One region of the Streptomyces sp. 2A115 genome, then DNA from elsewhere that is predicted to be linked to it. Evidence: riboswitches for the same ligand, from Rfam matches in the RefSeq annotation. Region 1 holds a riboswitch; each other region holds the start of a gene.
What was found. Region 1 has a riboswitch for cobalamin ahead of ACTWQR_RS33800 (cobalamin biosynthesis protein). Riboswitches for the same ligand answer to the same signal wherever they lie in the genome.

Region 1 (3,264 bases):
TCGCCCACGGGCTTTCCCATGAGAACGACCTGGCTGCTGCGGTCGCTGCCCGGCTTCAGCAGCACGGGATTCATCAGCGCGGTGGGCTCCACGCGCGCGGCCTGTGCCTGCATGGCCTGCGCCCGCCCGATCTCCGCGCCCTCCCGCGTGACGAACGAATTGAGGGACATGTTCTGCGCCTTGAAGGGCGCCACCTTCACGCCCTGGCGCACCAGCCACCGGCAGATCCCGGCGGTCACGACACTCTTGCCCGCGTCGGACGTCGTACCGGCGACGAGCAGCCCGCCACTCATGAGTCCCCCCGCTTCAGCAGCATGCGCCCCGCGACACTCACGCCCAGGGCGAGCATGCTCACCCGGCGCGAGAGCCGCACGGCCCGCTCGATGTCCCCGACCTCAACAGGCCGCCCCGCACCATTGAGTACGGGCCGGTGCTCGACCCTTCCCGCGTACGAGAGGGTCCCGCCCAGCCGCACGCCGAGCGCCCCCGCGAACGAGGCCTCGACGGGCCCGGCGTTGGGGCTCGGATGCTTGGCGGCGTCGGCTCGCCAGGCACGTACGGCCCCCCGTGGACTGCCGCCCGCGGCGGCGGCGAGCACCGCGGTCAGCCGTGCCCCCGGCCACCCCGCGATGTCGTCGAGCCGCGCCGAAGCCCACCCGTACCGCCGGTACTTGGCCGACTTGTGCCCGACCATGGCGTCCAGCGTGTTCACCGCCCGGAACCCGACGAGCCCCGGCACACCACCCACGGCCCCCCACACCAGCGCGCCCACGACGGCGTCGGAGGTGTTCTCGGCGACGGACTCGACCACGGCCCGGGCGATCCCGTCGGCGTCCAGCGCCTGCGGATCCCGCCCGCACAGATGAGGCAGCCGCTCCCGGGCCGTCTCGATGTCCCCGGCGGCGAGCGCCCCGCCGATGGCTCGGGCCTCCCGGCCGAGGGAGGTTCCCCCGACGACCGCCCAAGTGGCGGCCGCGGTCAGCGCGATGGAAGCGGTACGTGACGTGCGTACGGAATGGGCGGCGGCACCCGCGAGGGACACGGCACCGCCGACGCACACAAGGGCATGCAGCGCGCCCCACCCCCGGTGGTCCCGCCACAGCACCCGCTCCACGGCTCCCGCGGCCCGCCCGAAAGCGGCGACCGGATGCCCCCGGCGGGGATCGCCGAGCAGCAGGTCACCGAGGAGGCCGGCGGCGGCGCCGTACGCGAAGACGCGATCGGCACGCATCGGATCAGCCCGCCGTTACGTAAGGCAGATCCCTCGTCCGAAGCACCCTCGTACTGGGCACACAGGTCCACAACAGGCGGCCGCACATGGCGATATGTCCTCACTCAGGGTGTCCACGCCCTGGTTCGACGAGACCGACGGCGAGAGTTCCTGGCTCCCGGGGGATCGATTCCCCGGTAACAGTGGCGGGACCGCGCCGGATTCGCACCGGCTTCCTCTCCTGCCGTCGTACATGGCCCCGGCAGTCCACCACGGCCCGCGAACAACCGTCAACTTGCTGTTGACCTGCGAAGCTGCGGTGTGCTGAGCCCCACACCGCTGAAATATCGTCAGTCGTCCGAATCGGCGCTTTCTGGGCTCTTTCCGGGCGGGAAAGCGGGGAAGACTGGAGGAACGGCAGTACGAACACTGAGAGCGCCGACGAGCGGCATTGGGTATTTCGTGGCGGGGAGACGAACCTGGTGTGGCCGAGCCTCCGCTGCCTCGGGCAGTGGCCGGACACGGCGCTCGGGTCGTCGCGGTGAGGACGCTGTGTCGGTGCGCTGACTGGTGAGGTGGAGGTCGGTGTGGTCGGCAGGGAGCCTTCGGCACGGGTGTGGACCAGGAGTAGTTACTCGAAGGACGAATCCGGCGACTGTGTGGAAGTGGCCGTAGAGGGGGCGCGCGTTCTGGTGCGCGATTCGAAGCGACGCGAAGGCCCGGTACTCGTCTTTCGCCGGGTCACTTGGTGTGGTTTGCTGGCTGAGCTTGAGAACCCGGCAGCGGACGGTTTCTGAAGATCCGTCCAAGGGACGGGAGGGACCCACATGGGAGACAGGGCCAAGGAAGTCTCGGCACGTGCGGGAGGTGCCCATCCGCCGCGCACTTCCCTGTCGGCGGCCGCTCCGCTACTGCTTTTCTCCCTGTCGGCGGGCGTGCTCGCCGTGGGGGTCGGCGCGCTCGCGGCGCTGCTGGTGCCGGGAGCCGAGGCGCGGGTTCTCGTCTGGGTGAGCGTGACCGTCCTCGCCGCCGCGGGCGCCGGGCTCTGGTGGGGGATCACTCCGGTCACGGAGCGTCTCCGGGCCCTGAACCGGGCTCTGGCGGCAGTTCGCCCGCGGGACTCTGGGGCCCGCTGACCGCGGAGGACCGCGCGACTTCCGAACGACCGCGCAGAACCTTGCCCACGCCGGCCGCGAGGGCGGTGACGACGGCAGCGCCCAGCGCACCCAACACCGTTGTGGTCAGGGGAGTCAGGGAGCCCATCCGGAGGCTGGGGGCGATCCGGGCGGACACGGCGATGCTGAACAGGAGGATGCTGCCGCATGCCGTGCCCAGCAGCAGACGGACCGCAAGTAACCGTATTTCGCCATCGACCCGTGCGCTCTCCACGTCGATGAGCGCCTCGGCCCACTCCCGCCGCTGCATGGCGTACGCCTTGAGCGCGCTGTCGTCGATGGGAACAGTGCCGTCCTCGCCCGGGTCGGCGGTCGTCTCCGGAGGGGCACCCGAGGGCTCGCCCGCCGCCACGAAGCGGGCCGCGAGCAGCCCCCTGCACCACTCAAGGAACCCGAAGACCGCCATGGGCCCTCCCCGTTGTTTCGCCCGGGTCGTCCCTCCCGGGGTCAGGTGTTGTCGAGACTCTCCTTGACCGCGTCGATCAGCTCGATCATCCGGTCGCCTTCGTACGCCTTGTTGCTGATGTCCTCGAAGCACTCCTGGTAGCGCGCCGTGAGATCCAGGTCGTCACGGTTGGACACGCTGCCGGTGGGGCCTTCGAGGTAGAGCAGGTCGTCGTCGTCCTTGAAACCGAGCAGGATGAACGAACTGACCAAGCTGTAGTGCGCGCCCGCCGAGAAGGGCAGCACCCGCATGGTGACGCGCGGGTGCTCGGACAGTGTCTTGAGATGTTCCAGCTGCCGCCGCATCACCCCGGGGCCGCCGATGACCCGCCGGACCGCCGACTCGTCCAGCACGATCCCCACCTCCGGCCCTTGCTCGCCGTCGAAGCTCCGCTCCTGCCGGGTGGTGCGCAGTTCCGCCGACCGCCGGGCCTC
Region 2 (3,264 bases), on a different contig from region 1:
GCACCAGAGCAGCAGGAACTCGTCCGTTTCCTCGAGGATCGGTTCGCCTGCGCGCAGGCGTGCACCGAGTGCGCCCGGGTGTGCGCCCTGCGCGCGAGTCTCACCGACCTCGACGGCCCCGATGATCAGCAAGAGCTGCGGCGCAAGGGAATCCTGTGCGCGGAAGTCTGCGACGCGACCTGCCGCGCCCTGGCCGAGCAGACCGTGCAGAGCGAGGCCGGAATGCGCGCCCAGGTCGAATGGTGCCGCGCCGTCTGCCTCGAGACCGCGCACGTCTTCGACCGAAGCCCCGACGCCGAGGAGGCGGCGCAGGCCTGCCGGGATTGCGCAGGGGCCTGCACCGAGTTCCTCACCCTGTTGGGCTGACGGGGCGGGCCGAGAGCGAGCAGGCGGGAACGAAGGCGGGCCGAGCCTCACGACACAAGGTCTCCCCGCAAGATCCCCGGCGACTCCGGCCTCGCAAAGCTCTCCGGCCCAACGCTCCGGCAAGGCTCTCCAGCCGCACGCTCCCGCAGAGCTTTTCGGATATCACCTCGCTTCCGCGGAGCCTTGGGACATCACCCCGCAAGCGCCTGCCCGACCCGCACATTCCACCGCCCACCCCGCCCGCTGAACTCCGTCGCGGTCAACGGAGGCACATCGACCCGCCAGAACGCCGACTCCGGAGCCCCGAGCGCCCGTACCACCCCGGCGCGTACGATCTCCGGCTCGACGACGGCGACGATCCGGCCCGAGCCGAGATCCGCCGCCGTGTACAGCCACTTCGCGACGCGCTCGCACAGATCGCGTACCGACTCACCGCCGTGCGGGGCGGACGAGGGATCCGCCAGCCACCGAGCCACGGCCTCCGGCTCGTCGGCGCTCACCTCGGCGAGGGTCGCCCCGCGCCAGCGGCCCACATCCAGGCCGGCCAACTCGGGTTCGGGGAGGGGGGCGAGGCCGAGTGCCGCGGCCGTTTCCCGGCAGCGCACGCTGGGCGAGACCGAGGCCCGGTCGGCGGTGGGCAGCGAGCCCGCGGCCGCCTCCGCGAGCCGCAGCCCGGCCGCGTCGACCGGGCATCCGTCGTCGAAACGTGCCTCCCGCAGCGCCACACTGATCGCTGGTGAGATCAACATCACTCGGCTGGTCATCGGCCCACTTTCGCGCTTTGCACGTGCTCAACACCCTTGCTGACACCGGGAATTGACGATGTGACCGGCACCCCGGCGCGCACCCGGCACCCTATGCGCCCTTGGCCGCGCCTCCGCTTCGCGGTACCTTCTCGTCGATATTGACGACGGTTCGACGGAAGCCGGTGAGAATCCGGCACGGTCGCGCCACTGTAAGCCCCGCACCAACCGCCCCTGCCAGGGGCGGTGAAGGTCGAGCAAGTCAGACCCGTGGCCGTCGTCTTGTGCACCACCAAGATGGGACGCGAGTTCCCCAGGAGGTCCTGCCGTATGGCGCAGTCCGTCGCTCAGCCGACCGCAACCACCCCCGCCGTTCCCGCAAAGCTGCCGATCGGCGCGATCGCCCCCTGGGCGGTCTTCTTCGGCATCCTGATGCTGGTGCTGCTCTACTTCGTCGGCGCCGAACAGGGCGCCACCTCCCTGGTGTCCGGCGAAGGCGTGCACGAGTGGGTGCACGACGCCCGCCACCTGCTCGGCTTCCCCTGCCACTGACGGCGGAAGGAACCGACAGGACAACTCCATGAACTCCGTCACCGTCAGAAACCTCCTGGTGCGCGGCATGCTCGCGGGTCTCGCCGCGGGCCTGCTCGCCCTGGTCGTCTCCTACTTCCTCGGCGAACCGCGCGTCGACGAAGCGATCGCGTTCGAGGAGTCCCACTCCCACGAACACGGTGGGGCCGAACTCGTGACCCGCACGATGCAGTCCACTGGCGGCCTGGCCACCGGGATACTCGTCTACGGGGTCGCGTTCGGCGGCATCGCCGCGCTCGCGTACTGCTTCGCACTCGGCAGGATCGGCCGCTTCGGGCCGCGCGCGAGCGCCCTGCTGCTGTCGACCGCGGGCCTGATCGCGGTCTACGTCGTCCCGTTCCTGAAGTACCCCGCCAACCCACCGGCTGTCGGCGACCCCGACACCCTCAACCAGCGCACGGTCCTGTTCTTCCTGATGGTGGCGCTGAGCGTGCTGCTCGCCGTCGCCACCGTGATCCTGGGCAAGCGCCTCGCACCGAGCCTGGGCAACTGGAACGCCACGCTCGCGGCGGGCGCGTTCTTCGTCCTCGTCGTCGGACTCGCGTACGCGTTCCTGCCGTCCTTCAACGAGGTCCCGAAGGACTTCCCAGGCACCCTGCTCTGGCAGTACCGCCTCGCGGCCCTGTCCATCCAGGTCACCCTGTGGACCGCCTTCGGGTTGGTCTTCGGGCTGCTGGCGGAGCGCGTACTGGCTCCCAAGCCGGCCAGGACCGAAGGGAAGACGCCCGAAGCTCGGGCAACTCCCGTCGCGCACTGAGCCGTTCACTCACACAAGGGCCTCCGGACCACCGTCCGGGGGCCCTTCGCGTAGGTGCGTACGTCACCGGCATTCCCAATTTCTGCAACACGTTCTACGGTGTGCGCCGTCAGGTCCGGGCGGGCCGAAGCAGCAGGCCATTGGGAGCCAGGAGGCGCCGTGCATCTCGAATACACGCCGGAGCAGCAGGAGTTGCGCACCGAACTGCGCACCTACTTCGCCGAGCTGGTACCGGACAACGTCCACGCCCGCTACGGAGACCCGGCGGCGCAGAAGCGCTTCTACCGCGACACCATCCGCCGACTCGGCTCCGACGGCTGGCTCGGCGTGGGCTGGCCGAAGGAGTACGGCGGGCGCGGCCTGAGCCCGATGGAACAGTTCATCTTCTTCGACGAGGCCGCCCAGGCCGGCGTACCGCTACCGCTGATGGCGCTGAACACGGTCGGACCGACGATCATGCAGTTCGGCACGGACGAGCAGAAGGCGTACTTCCTGCCGAAGATCCTTTCCGGCGAGATCGACTTCGCGATCGGCTACAGCGAGCCGGACGCGGGCACGGACCTGGCCGCGCTCAAGACCCGCGCGGTCCGCGAGGGCGACGAGGCCACCGGCCACTACACGGTCAACGGCCAGAAGATCTGGACGACCAACGGCGACACCGCCGACTGGGTCTGGCTCGCCGTCCGTACCGACCCGGAGGCCCCGCCGCACAAGGGCATCACCATGCTCCTCGTGCCGACCTCCGACCCCGGCTACTCCTGCACCCTCATCAACACCCTCGCCTCCCACGACACCACCGCGAGCTAC
Region 3 (3,264 bases), on a different contig from region 1:
GGACCGTGTGACCGGGTAGCGCGGTCTGGTTGGCCGTGCGGTTGGCGGCGTCCTTGAAGGTCATCCAGCCGTTGCCGGTCTGCGCGAGGGTGCGCATCATGCGGCCGTACAGATCGCGGGCCGGGATCGACTTCTTCGCGAGCCCCGCCTCCTCGGCCTTGCGGTACGCGGCGTCGAACTCCTCGCCCCACAGGTCGACCAGCTCGGGCACGTCGGAGGGCGAGAACAGCGACCACACGCGGTCCTCGTCCACCCGCCGCATGAACTCGTCCGGGACCCAGTGCGCGAGGTTCAGGTTGTGCGTACGCCGGGCGTCCTCTCCGGTGTTGTCGCGCAGCTCAAGGAACTCCTCGATGTCGGAGTGCCAGGTCTCCAGGTAGACCGCGGCCGCGCCCTTGCGCCGGCCGCCCTGGTTCACGGCGGCGACCGAGGCGTCGAGGGTCTTCAGGAACGGGACGATGCCATTGGAGTGCCCGTTCGTGCCGCGGATCAGCGAACCCCGGGAACGGATACGGGAGTACGAGAGACCGATGCCGCCCGCGTGCTTCGAGAGGCGGGCCACCTGGTGGTAGCGGTCGTAGATGGAGTCCAGCTGGTCCAGTGGGGAGTCGAGGAGGTAGCAGGACGACATCTGCGGGTGCCGTGTACCGGAGTTGAAGAGCGTGGGGGAGGAGGGGAGGTAGTCGAGGCGGCTCATCAGCCGGTACAGGGCGGCCACTTCGTCGACGGATCGCGAAGTGTCGTCCTCGGCGAGACCGGAGGCCACCCGCAGCATGAAGAACTGCGGCGTCTCGATGACGTACCGGGTGATCGGGTGCCGCAGCAGGTACCGGCCGTGCAGCGTGCGCAGACCGAAGTAGCCGAAGCGGTCGTCGCCGTCGAGGTCGATCAGCGCGTCGAGGCGGGCCGCGTGGATCCGTACGAACTCGGCGGTGCGGTCCGCGATCAGTCCTTCCCGATGCCCGACCGCGACGGACTCGGAGAAGGACCGAACGCCCTGCGAGGCGGCCTCCGCGGCGATGCTGATCGTCAGCAGGCGCGCGGCCAGCTTCGAATACACCGGGTCCTCGGAGATGAGGCCGGCGGCCGCCTCCGTGGCCAGCTCGCGCAACTCCGCCTCGTCCGCGGCGGCGGACCGGCCGCGCAGCGCGGCGGCGGCGACCTTGCCGGGATCGGCGTCGGGGAGGTCGGCGGTGAGGCCGGTCAGGGTACGCAGCAACGCGGTCCCTGGCCCGTCGGCCTCGGCTTTGGCCGGCGTCGCTGTCGCTGCTCCTGTCGCTGTCCCTGTCTCTGTAGCTGAGACCGGATCGGCTGGCGCGATGGTCACGTGGGGCTCTCCCTCGCTTGGCACGGGGGCCTGCGGGGAGAGGGGGATTCGGGGCACACGGGAGTACGCGCTCTGCGCAGCGGTACGCCGCGTCCACCGGCCCACTCCGCGAGGCCCGGACGTCATCGGCGCCCGGACCGGACGGCCTGGGCGCGCTGTCGGCAGGTCCTCGGACTGACCGAGTACGCGGCTTTCCTCCGGGGGTTCCCTGGGGACAGACGCGCACAAGTACACCGTTGCGGGACAGTTCCGGATTCGCACCGGATTCCCCTGCGGCGACAGCGAGCATGAGCATACATCTTGTGTCGGGCTCGGGAAGCACCCCCCACATGTTGTGTCGTGTCGACTTCGGAGGGTGTCAGAGCGTCAACTCGTAGGTGAGCAGCGTGACGTCGTCGAGGTGCGGAATGGGGTTCCAGTCGCGCTCGGGGGTGCGGGTGAAGCCGAGACGTTCGTAGACGCGGTGGGCGCTGTGCATGGAGCGCTGGGTGGACAGGACGACGTGTACGCAGCCGTCCGTGGCGCGGGCGCGGTCGACGCAGGCGCGTACGAGGGTCTCGCCCGCACCTCGGCCGCGGGCCTCCCTCGCCACCGCCAGCATCCGTATCTCGGCCTCGCCCTGGCGCGCGATGTCCGCCATCGGCCCGCCGGACGGCACGAACGTCACACCGCCGAGGAGCCGGGCGCCCTCCACGGCCACCAGTACGTCGGCCGCGGCCGCCCGTTTCGCCACGTTCCGCAGCTCGCCGAGATACTCGTCGCTCTCCCCGAAGTCGAGCAGCCCGTCCCCGAGATAGGCCTGCGCGGTGATCTCTCCCAGCGCCGTGTACTCCTCGGGCTCGGCCTGCCTGATCACGATGTCCATGCTTCGCAGTGTGCCGGAAGGGCACGACAACGGGCCGCCGGATTTCCGGCGGCCCGTGTCACGTATCGGCAGATGTCAGTGCCCGGCGCCCGCCGTGGCCGGCGGCAGCTCCACCTGCACGCCCTTGTCGCCCGCGTCCGCCGTGTAGTCGCCCGGAGACGTCTCGTCGATGCCCTCGGGTGCCTTCAGTGCCTTCAGGACGAAGGTGAGCACGACCGTCACCACCACGTTCAGCACGAACGCCGTCAGGCCGATGTAGCCGATCTCCCCGATCCCGGGGATCTCCTTCGACGAGCCCCCGAAGTGCTTCTGCGCCGGGGAGGCCACACCGTACGCGGCGAGCGTGCCGTACAGCATGCCGACCGCCCAGCCCGCGAGCAGCGCCCAGCGGTGCAGCCAGCGGGTGAAGAGGCCGCCGACCAGGGCCGGGAAGGTCTGCAGGATCCAGATGCCGCCCAGCAGCTGGAAGTTGATCGCGACCGTCTTGTCCATCGTCAGGACGAAGACGAGCGCGCCCACCTTCACCAGGAGCGAGACCAGCTTGGAGACCTTGGTCTCCTGGGCGGGCGTCGCGTCGGGCTTGATGAAGTCCTTGTAGATGTTGCGGGTGAAGAGGTTCGCCGCCGCGATGGACATGATGGCCGCGGGGACGAGGGCTCCGATCCCGATCGCCGCGAAGGCCACGCCCGCGAACCAGTCGGGGAACATGGTCTCGAAGAGCTGCGGGATCGCCAACTGGCCGTTCTCGACCTTGATCCCGGCCGCGATCGCCATGAACCCGAGCAGCGCCAGCAGGCCCAGCATCAGCGAGTACAGGGGCAGGATCGTCGTGTTGCGGCGGATCACCTCACGGCTGCGGCTGGACAGCGTCGCCGTGATCGAGTGCGGGTACATGAACAGGGCGAGCGCCGAGCCGAGGGCCAGGGTCGCGTACGTCCACTGGCCAGCCTCTCCCGGTGCCAGCGCCCCGCGCGGCGCGCCGGTGGCCGGGTTGGGCTGGGCGAACGCCTCGCCCGCCTTCGCGAAGATCTCGTCGAAGCCGCCCAGCTTGATCGGGATGTAGATGATCGCG

Region 2: another riboswitch for cobalamin. It lies ahead of ACTWQR_RS48455 (CbtB domain-containing protein); the one in region 1 lies ahead of ACTWQR_RS33800 (cobalamin biosynthesis protein).
Region 3: another riboswitch for cobalamin. It lies ahead of ACTWQR_RS39325 (ribonucleoside-diphosphate reductase subunit alpha); the one in region 1 lies ahead of ACTWQR_RS33800 (cobalamin biosynthesis protein).

The regions. Positions count from the first base shown of each region.
Region 1 covers NZ_JBQQCG010000048.1:64,645-67,908, reverse strand. Annotated here, with positions in the region: gene ACTWQR_RS33805 (cobyric acid synthase) at 1-293, opposite strand, end outside; gene ACTWQR_RS33800 (cobalamin biosynthesis protein) at 290-1,231, opposite strand; cobalamin riboswitch at 1,354-1,500, opposite strand; gene ACTWQR_RS33795 (DUF397 domain-containing protein) at 1,786-2,007, shown strand; gene ACTWQR_RS33790 (hypothetical protein) at 2,276-2,791, opposite strand; gene ACTWQR_RS33785 (helix-turn-helix domain-containing protein) at 2,833-3,264, opposite strand, start outside.
Region 2 covers NZ_JBQQCG010000102.1:14,105-17,368, forward strand. Annotated here, with positions in the region: gene ACTWQR_RS48445 (ferredoxin) at 1-366, shown strand, start outside; gene ACTWQR_RS48450 (histidine phosphatase family protein) at 558-1,130, opposite strand; cobalamin riboswitch at 1,261-1,402, shown strand; gene ACTWQR_RS48455 (CbtB domain-containing protein) at 1,440-1,661, shown strand; gene ACTWQR_RS48460 (CbtA family protein) at 1,690-2,457, shown strand; gene ACTWQR_RS48465 (acyl-CoA dehydrogenase family protein) at 2,617-3,264, shown strand, end outside.
Region 3 covers NZ_JBQQCG010000064.1:39,659-42,922, reverse strand. Annotated here, with positions in the region: gene ACTWQR_RS39325 (ribonucleoside-diphosphate reductase subunit alpha) at 1-1,327, opposite strand, end outside; cobalamin riboswitch at 1,471-1,622, opposite strand; gene ACTWQR_RS39320 (GNAT family N-acetyltransferase) at 1,686-2,192, opposite strand; gene mctP (monocarboxylate uptake permease MctP) at 2,268-3,264, opposite strand, start outside.